2 regions of the Dactylosporangium sp. NPDC000555 genome follow, and region 2 is predicted to be linked to the other one. Evidence: riboswitches for the same ligand, from Rfam matches in the RefSeq annotation. Region 2 holds a riboswitch; the other holds the start of a gene.

Region 1 (6,075 bases), on a different contig from region 2:
CCCGGCGATAACCGCAACCGCTAGGCGCAACCACCGCGCAGCGTCAGCAAGAGTGCCCGCGAAGCGGGCATGGGGGGCTCCGGGGTGGGAACCCCCCGGCAGCGCCCGAGCGAAGCGAGCGCCAGGCTAGGAACAGCGCGCAGCGTCAGCAAGAGTGCCCGCGGAGCGGGCATGGGGGGCTCCGGGGTGGAAACCCCCCGGCAGCGCCCGAGCGAAGCGAGCGCCAGGCTAGGAACAGCGCAGGGCCGCCTTGATGGGTGCGGTCTTCGCGGCCGCCTCGGCGACCTCCGCGGCCGGGTCGCTGTCCCACACGATGCCGCCGCCGGCCCAGAGGTGGACGCGGCCGCCGGCGACGGCCACGGTGCGGATGGTCAGCCCTAGGTCGACCGCGACGCGCCCGTCCCGGTCGTGGCCGATCCAGCCGCACGCGCCCATGCTCGGCCCCCGGCCGACCGGCTCCAGCCGCGTGGCCACGTCGATCGCGGCGAGCTTCGGCGCGCCGGTCACCGAGCCGCCGGGCCAGACCGCGGCGAGCAGTTCCGCGAGGCCGACCCCCGGGGCGAGCCGCGCGCTGACCGTCGACTCGGCCTGCCACAGCCCGGACCAACGGCGGATCGCGAAGAGCTCATCGACGCGCACCGAGCCGACCCGGGCGACCCGGCCGAGGTCGTTGCGCTCCAGGTCGACGATCATGACGTGCTCGGCTCGCTCCTTGGCCGAGGCGAGCAGCTCGGCGCGGCCTTCGGCGGTGGCGGGGCGGGTGCCCTTGATTGGGCGGGTGACGGCCCGGCCGCCCGAGACCTCGACGAGGGTCTCCGGCGAGGCCGACGCCAGCCACCAGCGCTCGCCGCGCAGGACGCCGCCGTACCGCGCGCCGGGCAGGGCCGCCACGCGGGCGAGGGCCGGGGCCGGGTCGCCGTCGAACGGGGCGCTGGCGTGGCCGACGAGGTTCACGACGTACACGTCGCCGCGGGCGATCGCGGCCCGCACCTCCTCCACCGCGGCGGCGTGCCGGGCGGGGCTCCAGCTCGGTGTCCAGTTTCCGACAGTTCCGGGCCGTGTTCCGGCCATGGTTGCGGGGAATCCGGCCGGTGCGGACGGGGTCCGGTCGCCGTGCTCGTAGGCGATGGCGACGAGGTCGGGCACCGAGGCGACCGGGGAGGGTGTCACGGAGGGTGGCGACAACAGCACCGCGATCCCGCAAGCGGATGCGTCAATCACCTTCCGTGACGAAGCCAAATCCCCGATCGGTACTCCGTGTAATTCCGCGAAAGCGGTGAGCAATTGAAGTGGATCGCCACCGTCCCGCGCGTGCCATTCCAGCCGGGAGCGCTCCCATACATGCGAACGGCACGCGTTGGGTAACCCGGGAGAGTGAAGATCCACAATCCGGGGCCCGTACCCGACGACCGGACCTAATGTGCTCATACGAAGGGTGGATTATCCCCAAGTTGTGCCGTCACATGCTCGGAATAGTGTCGTTGGCCGTAGTAGCGTGCATCACTGATCATGTGAAGAACCACACAGGCCTCAACTGAACCTCTCAATCGGAGACCCCCGATGCTCTGCCAGCACCAGCCGCCCTGCCCCTCCGCCGCCGACGTCGATCGCGAGGCCGCCAAGATCACGGCGAGCCACCCCGAGCAGGGGTGGAGCCTCCTTTGCAACGGTGTGATCGCCTTTGAGGACACCGGAGAGCTTCTGCCCGATTGCAGCGTGATTGAGCCGCACCGGGGTCCGGCTCCACACACGCTCGTCGGCGCCGCATAGATAACGCTCAGTAGTTGCGGGCCCGTCACTCTTCGTACGCTGAGGTGGGCGGGCATGCGCACACCAGGTTCCGGTCGCCGTAGCTGTCGTCGATCCTGCGCACCGGCGGCCAGTACTTCGCCTCCCGCGCGGCCGCGGACGGGTAGGCTGCCAGCGACCGCGGGTATGCGTGCTCCCACTCGTCGGCCGTGACCACCGCCGCCGTGTGCGGCGCGTTCACGAGCGGGTTGTCGCCGGCGGGCCACTCGCCCGCCGCGACCCGGTCGATCTCCCCCTTGATCGCGATCATCGCGTCGCAGAAGCGGTCCAGCTCGCCCAGGTCCTCGCTCTCGGTCGGCTCGACCATGAGGGTGCCGGCGACCGGAAACGACATCGTCGGGGCGTGGAAGCCGTAGTCGATGAGCCGCTTGGCGACGTCGGCGACGGTCACGCCGCTGTCCCGGGTGATCCCGCGCAGGTCCAGGATGCACTCGTGCGCGACGAGGTGCTCCGCGCCGCTGTAGAGCACCGGGTAGTGCTCGCGCAGCCGGACCGCCACGTAGTTGGCCGCCAGCACCGCGGCCGCCGTCGCCCGGCTCAGCCCCTCCGGGCCCATCAGCCGCAGGTACGCCCACGGGATCGGCAGAATCCCGGCGGAGCCCCACGGCGCGGCCGAGACCGGCCCGACCGGCGCGTCGGCCGCCAGGAACGGGTGCGACGGCAGGTACTTCGCCAGGTGCGAGCGCACCGCCACCGGCCCGACGCCGGGGCCGCCGCCGCCGTGCGGGATGCAGAACGTCTTGTGCAGGTTGAGGTGCGACACGTCGGCGCCGAACTTGCCCGGCTTGGCGTAGCCGAGCAGCGCGTTGAGGTTGGCGCCGTCGACGTAGACCTGCCCGCCGGCCTCGTGCACCTTCGCACACAGGTCGGCGATGCCGGTCTCGTACACGCCGTGCGTCGACGGATACGTGACCATGATCGCGGCGAGCCGCTCGCCGTGCTGCTCGATCTTCTTGTCCAGGTCGCCCAGGTCGACGTTGCCGAGCTCGTCGCAGGCGACGACGGCGACCCGCATGCCCGCCATCACGGCGCTGGCCGCGTTGGTGCCGTGCGCGCTGGACGGGATCAGGCACACGTCCCGCCCGGTATCGCCGCGGTCCAGGTGATACGCCCGAATCGCCAGCAGCCCGGCCAACTCGCCCTGCGATCCGGCGTTGGGCTGCAGGCTCACGGCGTCGTAGCCGGTCACCTCGGCCAGCCAGCGCTCGAGGTCGCCGATCAGCCGGCGATACCCCTGGGTCTGCGACGCCGGCGCGAACGGGTGCAGGCCGGCGAACTCGGGCCAGGTGATCGGCTCCATCTCGGCCGTCGCGTTGAGCTTCATCGTGCACGACCCCAGCGGGATCATGCCCCGGTCGAGCGCGTAGTCCTTGTCGGAGAGCCTGCGCAGGTACCGCAGCATCGCCGTCTCCGAGCGGTGGCTGGAGAACACCGGGTGGGTCAGGTACGCCGACGCGCGGCGCAGCCCGGCCGGCACCGCGTCGGTGCTGTCCAGCTCGGTCACCTCGATGTGCGACAGCCCGAACGCGGCGAGCACGTCGCGCACGTGGTCGGACGTGGTGGTCTCGTCGCAGGCGATGCTCACCCGGTCGGCGTCGACCAGGCGCAGGTTGATCCCCCGCTCGGCGGCGGCCTCGACGACCGAGGCGGCCCGGCCCGGCACGACGGCAGTGACGGTGTCGAAGAACGCGAGATGCTCGGTGGTGACCCCGCCGGCGCGCAGCCCCGCGGCGAGCCGGACGGCAGTGTCGTGGGTGCGGGCGGCGATCGCGCGCAGCCCGTCCGGGCCGTGGTACACCGCGTACATGCTCGAGGTCACCGCGAGCAGCACCTGCGCGGTGCAGATGTTGCTGGTCGCCTTCTCCCGGCGGATGTGCTGCTCGCGGGTCTGCAGCGCGAGCCGGTAGGCGGGCGCGCCGCCGGCGTCCTTCGACACGCCGACGAGCCGGCCGGGCAGCGTGCGCTCCAGGCCCTGACGGACCGACATGTAGCCGGCGTGCGGGCCGCCGAAGCCCATCGGCACGCCCAGGCGCTGGGCGCTGCCGACGGCGACGTCGGCGCCGATCGCGCCGGGCTCGCGCAGCAGGCACAGCGCCAGCAGGTCGGCGGCGACGGTGACGATCGCGCCCCGCTCGTGGGCCCGCGCGACGAGGGCCTCGTGGTCGCGGACCGCGCCGGAGGCGCCCGGATACTGCAGGTGCAGCCCGAAGAACTCGGCCGGCAGCTCCCGCGTCGCGAGGTCGAGGACGCGCACCTCGATGCCGAGCGGCTCGGCCCGGGTCCGGATCACGGCGAGGGTCTGCGGCAGCACGTCGGCGTCCACGACGTACACCTCGGAGGCGACCTTGGACGAGCGGCGGGCGAGGGTCATCGCCTCGGCCGCGGCGGTGGCCTCGTCCAGCAGCGACGCCCCGGCGACCGGCAGCCCGGTCAGGTCGGCCACGACCGTCTGGAAGTTCAGCAGCGCCTCGAGCCGCCCCTGGCTGATCTCCGGCTGGTACGGCGTGTAGGCCGTGTACCACGAGGGGTCCTCGAGCACGTTGCGCAGGATCACCGGCGGCGTGTGCGTGCCGTGGTAGCCCAGGCCGATCATCGACACCAGCGGCCGGTTGGCCGAGGCGAGCTCGCGCAGCTCCGCGAGCACCTGCGCCTCCGACGCCGCCGGCGGCAGCTCGAGCGGCTCGCGCCAGCGGATCGAGCCGGGGATCGCGGCGGTCATGAGCTCCTCGACCGACTCGTATCCGACGGCCTTGAGCATGCGGGCATGGTCGTCGGCGGAAGGGCCGATGTGCCGCGCGGCAAAACTCGTCATAGCCACACTCTCTGGGTCTCGCGGGACAGGGGCGATAGGACGCGCTCCTCCCCCTCTGTCGCAGACTCCAGAGGTGCCAACCCGTCGCGGTCCTTTTGCCTGAGAGGTTCCGGGGAGGATTTGCCCCTTCGGCGCCGCCGTCGGTTGCCAACGGCGGTCTCTCCCACGCGGGTATTGCCGGCTCGCCTACCCTACCTCCTGTGCAGGACCTGACCATCGTGGCGTCGCACACGATCTATTCCGCGATCGTCGGATCCCGCGCCTACGGCCTCGACGGACCGGACTCCGACACCGACCGCCGCGGCGTCTTCCAGGCGCCGACCCCGCTGTTCTGGCGCCTGGACAAGCCGCCGGCGCACCTCGAGGGCCCGCTGCCGGAGCAGTTCTCGTGGGAGGTCGAGCGCGCCTGCACGCTCGCGCTGGCCGCCAATCCGACGGTCTGGGAGTGCCTGTCGTCCCCGCTCGTCGAACGGGTCACCGACGCCGGCCGGGCCCTGCTGGACCTGCGCCCGGCGTTCCTGTCGCGCCGGGCCGCCCGCACCTACGGCGACTACGCCCGCGACCAGCTGGCCAAGCTCACCGCGACCCGGGCGAAGACCGGCGAGGTGCGCTGGAAGCAGGCGATGCACATGGCCCGCCTGCTGCGCGCCGGCGCCCACGTGCTGCGCACCGGCGAGGTGCTGGTCGACGTCTCCGCCGACCGCGACGAGCTGCTCGCCATCCGCCGCGGCGAGCTGACCTGGGAGGACTTCGAGGCCCTGGCCGCCTCGCTGTCCGCCGAGCTGCGGCGCGCGGAGTCCGCCTCCACCCTGCCGGAGGATCCGGACCGCCCGGCGGTCGAGGAGTTCCTGGTGCGGCTGCGGCCCTTCGCATCGGTGCCGGCATCGGTACCCTGCGTGTCCGCCCCGCCGCCGCTGCCGGTCCTCGGCGACGTGCCGCCGTGGGCGGGCGAGGTGGCGGACGGACACCCGTACCCGCTCGTGTTCGCCACGGTGAGCGGCGCCCACCTGTACGGCTTCGCGTCCGTCGACTCGGACCTCGACCTGCGCGCCTGCCACGTCCTGCCGCTCGAGGAGGTTGTGGGCCTGACGACGGGCCCGGAGACGGTCCAGTCGGGCGGCGTCCGCGAGGGCATGGAGCTGGACGTCATCAGCCAGGAGCTCGCCAAGTTCGTCCGCCTGCTGCTCAAGCCCAACGGCTACGTCCTGGAGCAGCTCCTCTCGCCGCTGCTGCTGCGCACCTCCGCGCTGCACGAGGAGCTCAAGGCCCTCGCGCCGCACTGCCTGACCCCCGAGCACGCCCGGCACTACCTGGGCTTCGCCGCGGGCCAGTGGCAGCTGTACCTCAAGACCGGCGAGCTGAAGCCGGCCCTCTACACCCTGCGCGTGCTGCACACCGGCATCCACCTGATGCGCACCGGCGAGGTGGAGGCGGACCTTCGGGTGCTCAACACC
Region 2 (7,959 bases):
GAAGATTCCGGCGCCGGTCCGCACGGCGTGGTGCTCGGCCAGCTCGGACGTGTAGCGCAGCGGCATGGACCAACCGGCGAAGTCGGTGAACGATGCGCCGAGTTCCACATGGATGTCGTGCAAGGGGGTCTTCTTCGACATGGGGATACCTCTCAGCTCGTGACGGCTCGGGTCACGACTCGCGGGAGTCGATGGGTGGGCAGGCGCAGACCGGATGAGCCGTCACGACGCCGCGGCCTCGGTCGTCAACAGCGTGGGCAGGCGGGCCTCGACAAGGGCGAGGACCTCGTCCACCGTCACGTCGCGACCGAGCTCGGCCGACAGCGACGTCACGCCGGCGTCGGAGATCCCGCAGGCGACGAAGTTCGTGTACGGGGCGAGGCCGCAGTTCGCGTTGATCGAGAAACCGTGCAGGGTCACGCCGTGGGCGACGCGGATCCCGATGGCCGCGATCTTGCGGGCCGGCCGGTTGTCGCCGGCCGGCAGCCAGACTCCGCTGCGTCCGTCCACCCGGCCCGCCTCGGTGACGCCGAGGTCGACGCAGACCTCGATGAGCAGTTGCTCGATCCGCCGTACGTAGGCGACGACGTCGATCGGGTCGGGCAGCTTCACGATCGGGTAGCCGACCAGCTGCCCCGGGCCGTGCCAGGTGATCTTTCCGCCGCGATCGACGTCGATGACGGGCGTGCCGTCGAACGGGCGCTCCCACGGTTCGGTGCGCTTGCCGGCGGTGTAGACCGGCGGATGCTCCAGGAGCAGGACGGTGCCGGGACGGTCCCCGCGCACGACCTCGGCATGAATCTCGCGCTGCAGCTGCCATGCCCGCTCGTAGGGGACCAGCCCCGCGCGGATGACGCGCATGCTCCCACCAGTGCTCACCGAGCGCTCAGCATTCGACGATGTTGACGGCCAGGCCACCACGGGAGGTCTCCTTGTACTTGGTGTGCATGTCGTACCCGGTCTGCCGCATGGTCTTGACCGCCTTGTCCAGGCTGACGCTGTGACTCCCGGTGCCGTGCAGGGCGAGGCGGGCGGCATTGACGGCTTTGACGGAGGCGATCGCGTTGCGTTCGATGCAGGGGATCTGCACGAGGCCGCCGATCGGGTCGCAGGTGAGGCCGAGGTTGTGTTCGATGCCGACCTCGGCGGCGTTCTCGACCTGCTCCGGGCTGCCGCCGGTGACCTCGCACAGCCCGGCGGCCGCCATCGCGCAGGCGGACCCGACCTCGCCCTGGCAGCCGACCTCGGCGCCCGAGATGGAGGCGTTCTCCTTGATGATGATGCCGATGGCGGCGGCCGTGAGCAGGAACCGCACGATGCCGTCGTCGCTCGCGCCGGCCACGAAACGTACGTAGTAGTGCAGCACCGCGGGGATGATGCCCGCGGCGCCGTTGGTCGGTGCGGTGACGACGCGGCCGCCCGCGGCGTTCTCCTCGTTGACGGCCAGGGCGTACAGGTTGATCCAGTCGACGGCATGCAGCGGGTCGGCCGGGTCGTGGCGCGTCGAGAGTTTGGCGAAGAGGCCGGGTGCGCGGCGCGGCACCTTCAGGCCGCCGGGCAACACCCCGGTGCGGTGGTAGCCGCGCTCGACGCAGCCGGCCATGACCTGCCAGAGGGACAGCAGGCCGGCCCGGATCTGGTCCGTCGTTCGCCACGAACGCTCGTTGGCGAGCATGATCTCCGAAATCGACAGGCCGGTCTCGTGGCAGTGGGCGAGCAGCTCGGTGGCCGTGGTGAACGGGTAGCGCACGACGGTGTCGTCCGCCACCACGGCGATCGTGCCGTCCGCGGCGGCGTCGACGACGAAACCTCCGCCGATCGAGTAGGACGTTCGCTGGTCGATGATCGTGCCGTCGTCCGCATGGGCGGTGAAGGACATGCCGTTGGGGTGGGCGGGTAGCGTTCGCCTGCGGTGCAGGGTGATGTCACGGTCGGGCTCGAAGGCGATGACGTGGCCGCCGGGCAGGGTCAGGGTGTGCTGCCTGGCGATGGCCTCGACACGCTCGTCGATGTGGTCGATGTCGACCGTTGCCGGGTCATCGCCTTCCAGGCCGAGCATGACGGCCTTCGGTGTTCCGTGCCCGCGGCCGGTCGCGGCGAGCGATCCGTACAGATCGGCCCGCACGCGGTGCACGAAGGGCGCGTGTCGATCGCGGACCAGCCGGTCGGCGAAGGTCTTCGCCGCGCGCATGGGCCCGACAGTGTGCGAGCTGGATGGACCGATGCCGACCGAGTACAGGTCGAAGGCGCTCAACGCCATGGGGGTTGCCCATCCGACAGTCGGTGGTCCGCGACGCTGCCGGTCATCCGTTCTCCCCGGAGATGAGGTCGCGGTAGGCGTCGGCGTCCAGCAGCGGCGGCAGGTCGCTGACGCGCACCTTGAACAGCCAGCCGGCGCCGAACGGATCGCTGTTGAGCAGCGCCGGGTCCGCCGTCACGTCGTCGTTGACCGCCACGACCTCGCCGGCGACCGGGGAGTACAGGTCGCTGACCGACTTGGTCGACTCGATCTCGCCGCACGCCTCGCCGGCGGAGACGGTGGCGCCGACCACGGGTGGCTGGACGAAGACGATGTCGCCCAGGGCCCGAGCCGCGAAGTCGGTGATACCGACGGTCGCGATGTCCCCGTCGGTGCGGAGCCACTCGTGATCGGTGGAGTAGCGCAGGTCAGTCGGGACGCTCATCGATATCTCTCTTCGTCTGGTTGCGGGATGGATCGGCCGGTCGACGGCGCGCATTGCGGCGAACGGCACAGCTCGGCGTTGCCGCGGCCTCGGTCGACGGTCCGCGGGCGCGGACGGTCACGGCGTCAAGGGCGGGGTGCCACCGGGTGGGGAATCCGCCCGATCGATGGGCTGATCCGCGCGGTGCCGGGCTGCCGCGGGCAGGCCCGAGCGACGGCTGAGCGGTCCGGTGTGTCGATGCTGCGGGTCACGGCGGGAGGCTCCTCTCGACCCAGACCGAGGTCTGGGACAGGTCTGCCTCCCCGCTCTGTCATCTGTGCCTGAGAGCTTCACCGTCGCAGGGACGGTTTACACCTTCGGCGCGGGAAGATCCCGACTTTCCAGAGTCGCCTGTCCGAGCGGTAACTGGGCCTGAGAGATTCTGGGGAGAAGTTGCTCCTACGGCGGCCGGCGTCAGCGACGCCAGCACTCTCCCGCCCGGCATAAACGGCGAGTATTCACATGTGGGCCGAACGATAGCGGCTCGCCGGGCACATGTCCACCCGGTCGTCGCGACCGCGTGGAGCGGCGGCCGGCTACCGCGAGAGGGGGTCGGTCAGCAGGGCCTCGAATGCCAGCTCGGCCGCGCCGACCAGCGGGGCGTCGTCGCCGAGCTGCGGGGTGCGCAGGCCGAGGTGGTCCCGGCACGCCGGCAGGGCCATGGTGTGGAGGCGGTCGCGCACGCGGTCGGCGCCGGTGAGGTACAACTCCCGCAGCGTGCCACCGAAGACCACGACCGTGGGGTTGAAGATGTTGACCAGGTTGGCCACGCCGAAACCGAGCCAGTCGGCGGCGTGCACGACCACGGCGAGGGCATCCGGGTCGCCCTCGCGGGCGGCGTGCACGGCGCCGGTGACGGCGGCGCCGGCGGTCGGCACGCTGCGGCCGGCGAGGTGCAGCAGCGCCCGCTCGCCGATCTCGGTCTCCCAGCAGCCGCGCGAGCCGCAGCCGCACTGCCGGCCGGCGGGGTTGACGACCATGTGGCCGACCTCGCCGCCGTGGCCGCCGTAGCCGGTGATGCGCCGGCCGCCGGCGATGATGCCCGCGCTGATGCCGGCGTCGCCGTGCAGGTAGATGACGTTGGCGACGCCGGCCGCGGCGCCGCGGGTGTGCTCGGCGAGGGCGGCCAGGTCGGCGATGCCGCCCAGGATCGGCGGGCGACCGCCCGGGCGCGGGTCGAGGCGGTGATCGTCGAGCGCCGCGGCGAGCGCCGGTTCGATCGTCTCGTCGGCCCAGCCGAGGTGGTGGCGCACGGAGCCGGAGACGGCGACGCCGCAGCCGACGAACACGGCGTCGGCGGGGGCGGTGCGCTGCATGTCGGCGATGAGGGCGGCCAGGCCGGCGACGGTCGGGCCGGCGTCGGTGCCCGGCGGGCGGGCGGCGGCGCGGCCGTCGAGGACCTTGCCGCCGAGGCCGACGCGGGCGGCGCGGAGGCGGTCGAGCTCGATGCTCAGCGCGTATCCGTAGACGCGCGACGACCGGGGGCGCACGACGATCGAGGGCCGGCCGGCGCGGCCCGTCTCCTGCGGTACACCCTCGTCGATGAGGCCCGCGGTGGCCAGATCGGCCGTCAGGGCGCCGATGGTACTGCGGTTGAGGCCGAGCCGGCTGGTCAGCTCGGCGCGGGACGTCGCGCCGCGGAGGTGGACGTAGCGCAGCAGAGCCCCCAGGTTTTGCCTGCGTACCGACTCCTGCGGGCTGGTGGACACGCGCGGTCCCTTCGCCTCGAAACGATCGTGGGCCCCCGGAAGGCAGCTCCGGGGACCCACGACCTCGTTGCCGGTGTTACTTGGTGAGCGGGGAGAGCTTCGGGTCGTTGGCGTAGGCCTCGGCCGCGTTCGCCTTGGTCACGATGACCGGCGGGAGCAGGTACGACGGGACGATCTTGGCCTGGTTGTTGTACGACTTGGTGTCGTTGATCTCCGGCTCGTCACCGGCCTGCAGCTTCTGGACCATCTTGATCGTCTCGGCCACCAGCTTGCGGGTGTCCTTGTTGATGGTCGAGTACTGCTCGCCGGCCATGATCGACTTGACCGACTCGACCTCGGAGTCCTGGCCGGTGACGACCGGGACCGGCTTGCCGGCGGCCTTCACCGAGGTGATGATCGCGCGGGCCAGGGTGTCGTTCGGGGAGAGGACGCCGTCCAGCGTCTTGTCGCCCTTGGCGTAGGTCGAGTTGATGATGGCGTCCATGCGGGACTGCGCGTTCTCGGCCTTCCAGCCCTGGGTCGCGGTCTGCTTGACGTCCGTCTGGCCCGAGCCGACGACCAGTTCGCCCTTGTCGATGAGCGGCTTGAGCACGTCCAGCGCGCCGTTGAAGAACACGCCCGCGTTGTTGTCGTCCGGCGAGCCGGAGAACAGCTCGATGGTCCACGGGCCGGTCGCCTTCTTCGCCTTCAGGCCGTCCAGCAGGGCCTGGCCCTGCAGCTGGCCGACCTTGAAGTTGTCGAACGCGACGTAGTAGTCGAGGTCCGCGGTGCCGGTGATGAGCCGGTCGTAGGCGATGACCTTCGCGCCGGCGTCCTTGGCCGCCTTGACCTGGGTGCCGAGCTGCGCGGCGTCGGTGGCGCCGATGACGATGACCTTCGCGCCCTTGGTGATCATGGCCGTGATCTGCGACTGCTGGTCCGCGACCGTGGTCGAGGCGCCGGCGTACTGCACGTCGGACTTGAAACCGGCGTCCTTGAGACCGTTGGTGAAGAGGTCACCGGCGAGGACCCAGTTCTCCGAGGTCTTCGACGGCAGCGCGACGCCGATCAGTGCGTCCTTGGCGAAGCCCTTGGCGGCACCGCTGGACGGGTTGCTGGACGCATCGCGTTCGCTGTCGCCGCACGCGGCGGTGCTCAGCGCCACCAGCGCGACAGCGCTGACCGCGAGGCTCCTGGTGAGGAACTTGCGCATGGCTGGGAAAGCCCTTTCTTTCGGGATGTTACTGGGATTTAGGGGGCGTCTGCCGTGGGTGTGCGGCGGGTGGTTCAGCCGGCGACCGGGGTCTTGATTGACCCCTGGCCGGCCTGGTTCGGAGCGTCCGGCTCGGTGGGTTGCTGCCGGTGGAAGGGTCGCGTGATCGAACCGATGATCGAGAAGCGGCCCTGGCTCTTGTTGTAGACGTCCAGCGCGACGGCCAGAAGGAGGAACATGCCGCGGATGATCTGCTCCCGGTCGGTGCCGACGCCCAGCAGCTGCAGGCCGTTCTTCAGCACGGCCATGACCAGACCACCGACGATGGAGCCGCTCACGGTGCCGATGCCGCCGGCGACCGCGGCGCCACCGATGAAGACGGCGGCGATCGCGTCCAGCTCCCAGCTGAGGCCGTCCTGCGGGCCGGAGGCGCCGGAACGGGCCACGAAGATCATGCCCGCCAGCGCGGCCAGGATCGACATGTTCATCATGACGAAGAAGTTGACCCGGCGTAGCTTGACGCCGGAGAGCTCGGCGGCGCGGGCGTTGCCGCCGACCGCGTAGATGTGCCGGCCGCCCGGGGTGTTGCGGGTGTAGAAGGAGTACGCGATGACCAGCGCGGCCAGGATGCAGCCCGAGATCGGGAAGCTGGTGCCGACCCGGCCGCCGGCGAAGCGCAGCGTGGCGAAGGCGATGACGCCGATCATGATGGCCAGCCGGAGTACGGTGATCCACACCGGGCTCGGATCCGTCCCCATGTCGCGGCGGGTCTTTCGGGCCCGCAGCTCACGCCAGACCACGGCGAGGCAGGCGACCAGGCCGAGCACGAGCGTGGAGTTGTTGTACCCGGTGCTGGGGCCCCACTCGGGCAGGTAGCCCGCGCCGATCTGCTTGAAGCCCTCCGGGACCGGGACGGTCTCGGCATTGCCGATGTACTGGTTGCCGCCGCGGAAGAGCAGCATGCCGGCCAGGGTCACGATGAACGCCGGTACCCCGATGTAGGCCACCCAGAAGCCCTGCCAGGCGCCGATGACCGCACCGACGGCGAGGCCGAGCAGGATGCCGACCGGCCACGGTACGCCGCCGTCGTGGATCGCCTTCGCGACCACGATGCCGACGAACGCCGCGATGGAGCCCACGGACAGGTCGATGTGGCCGGCGACGATGACCATCAACATGCCGATCGACAGCACCGAGATGTAGGCATACTGCTGGGTCAGCGCGATCAGGTTGCCGGGTTGAAGGGTCAGCCCGTCGGTCAGCCACTGGAAGAGCACGATGACCGCCACGAGCGTGAAGATCATCGTGAACTGGCGGGCGTTGGAGGTGGTGCCCCCGAACAGGTTCTTCTGCAGGTCTTTGAGTCGGCTCATCGCGTCGGCATCTTCTTCGTAGAGGTCATCTGCTTCATGAGGAGTTCCGGGTTGGCCTCGCTGCGGGGGACCTCGCCGGTGATGGTGCCTTCGAACACGGTGTAGATGCGGTCGCACAGGCCCAGCAGCTCGGGCAGCTCCGAGGAGATGACGATGACGCCCTTGCCCTGGTCGGCGAGCCGCTGGATGATGCCGTAGATCTCATACTTCGCGCCGACGTCGATGCCGCGCGTCGGCTCGTCGAGGATCAGCAGGTCGGGGTCGGTGAACATCCACTTGGCCAGCACGACTTTCTGCTGGTTGCCGCCGGAGAGCTTGGTGACGCCCTCGTCGACGGTCGGCGCCTTGACCCGCAGGGCCTCCCGGTATTGCTCGGCGGCCTTGTATTCCTCGACCTGGTCGATGACGCCGTGATGGGTGATCTTGGAGAGCTTCGCGGCCACCATCGACGTCTTGATGTCGTCGAGCAGGTTGAGCCCGATCGACTTGCGGTCCTCGCTGACATACGCCAGGCCGTGCTTGATGGCCTCGGCGACCGACTTGAGCTGGATCTCCTGGCCGTCCTTGAAGATCTGGCCGGACTGCCACACGCCATAGGAGCGGCCGAACAGGCTCATCGCGAGCTCGGTGCGCCCGGCGCCCATGAGGCCGGCGAAGCCGACGATCTCGCCGCGGCGGACGTTGAAGCTCGAGTTCTTGCAGACCAGCCGATCCGCCGAGATCGGGTGGCGGACCGTCCAGTCGCGCACCTCGAAGAAGACCTCGCCGATCTTCGGCGTGTGCTCCGGGAATCGGTTGTGCAGCTCGCGGCCGACCATGCCCCGCACGATCCGGTCCTCGTCGACGGCGCCGGCGCTGACCTCGAGGGTCTCCACCGTCTTGCCGTCGCGCAGGATGGTGATCGAGTCGGCGATCGCCTCGATCTCGTTGAGCTTGTGCGAGATCATGATCGAGGTGATGCC

What was found. A riboswitch is a leader RNA that binds a small molecule or an ion and turns the genes downstream of it on or off. The one in region 2 is predicted to bind glycine.
Region 1: linked by a shared signal. The riboswitch ahead of gcvP (aminomethyl-transferring glycine dehydrogenase) and the one ahead of gcvH (glycine cleavage system protein GcvH) in region 2 are both predicted to bind glycine.

Annotation. Positions count from the first base shown of each region.
Region 1 is NZ_JBEPDB010000166.1:458-6,532, reverse strand. Features, by position in the region: gene ABT297_RS42290 (chorismate-binding protein) at 229-1,428, opposite strand; gene ABT297_RS42285 (DUF5999 family protein) at 1,561-1,770, shown strand; gene gcvP (aminomethyl-transferring glycine dehydrogenase) at 1,796-4,621, opposite strand; glycine riboswitch at 4,699-4,797, opposite strand; partial or broken gene ABT297_RS42275 (nucleotidyltransferase domain-containing protein) at 4,831-5,484, shown strand; gene ABT297_RS42270 (nucleotidyltransferase domain-containing protein) at 5,536-6,075, shown strand, end outside.
Region 2 is NZ_JBEPDB010000019.1:12,182-20,140, forward strand. Features, by position in the region: gene gcvT (glycine cleavage system aminomethyltransferase GcvT) at 1-141, opposite strand, end outside; gene lipB (lipoyl(octanoyl) transferase LipB) at 223-861, opposite strand; gene ABT297_RS14770 (L-serine ammonia-lyase) at 887-2,260, opposite strand; gene gcvH (glycine cleavage system protein GcvH) at 2,304-2,684, opposite strand; glycine riboswitch at 2,982-3,073, opposite strand; glycine riboswitch at 3,074-3,170, opposite strand; gene ABT297_RS14780 (ROK family protein) at 3,260-4,432, opposite strand; gene ABT297_RS14785 (substrate-binding domain-containing protein) at 4,509-5,624, opposite strand; gene mmsB (multiple monosaccharide ABC transporter permease) at 5,699-6,997, opposite strand; gene mmsA (multiple monosaccharide ABC transporter ATP-binding protein) at 6,994-7,959, opposite strand, start outside.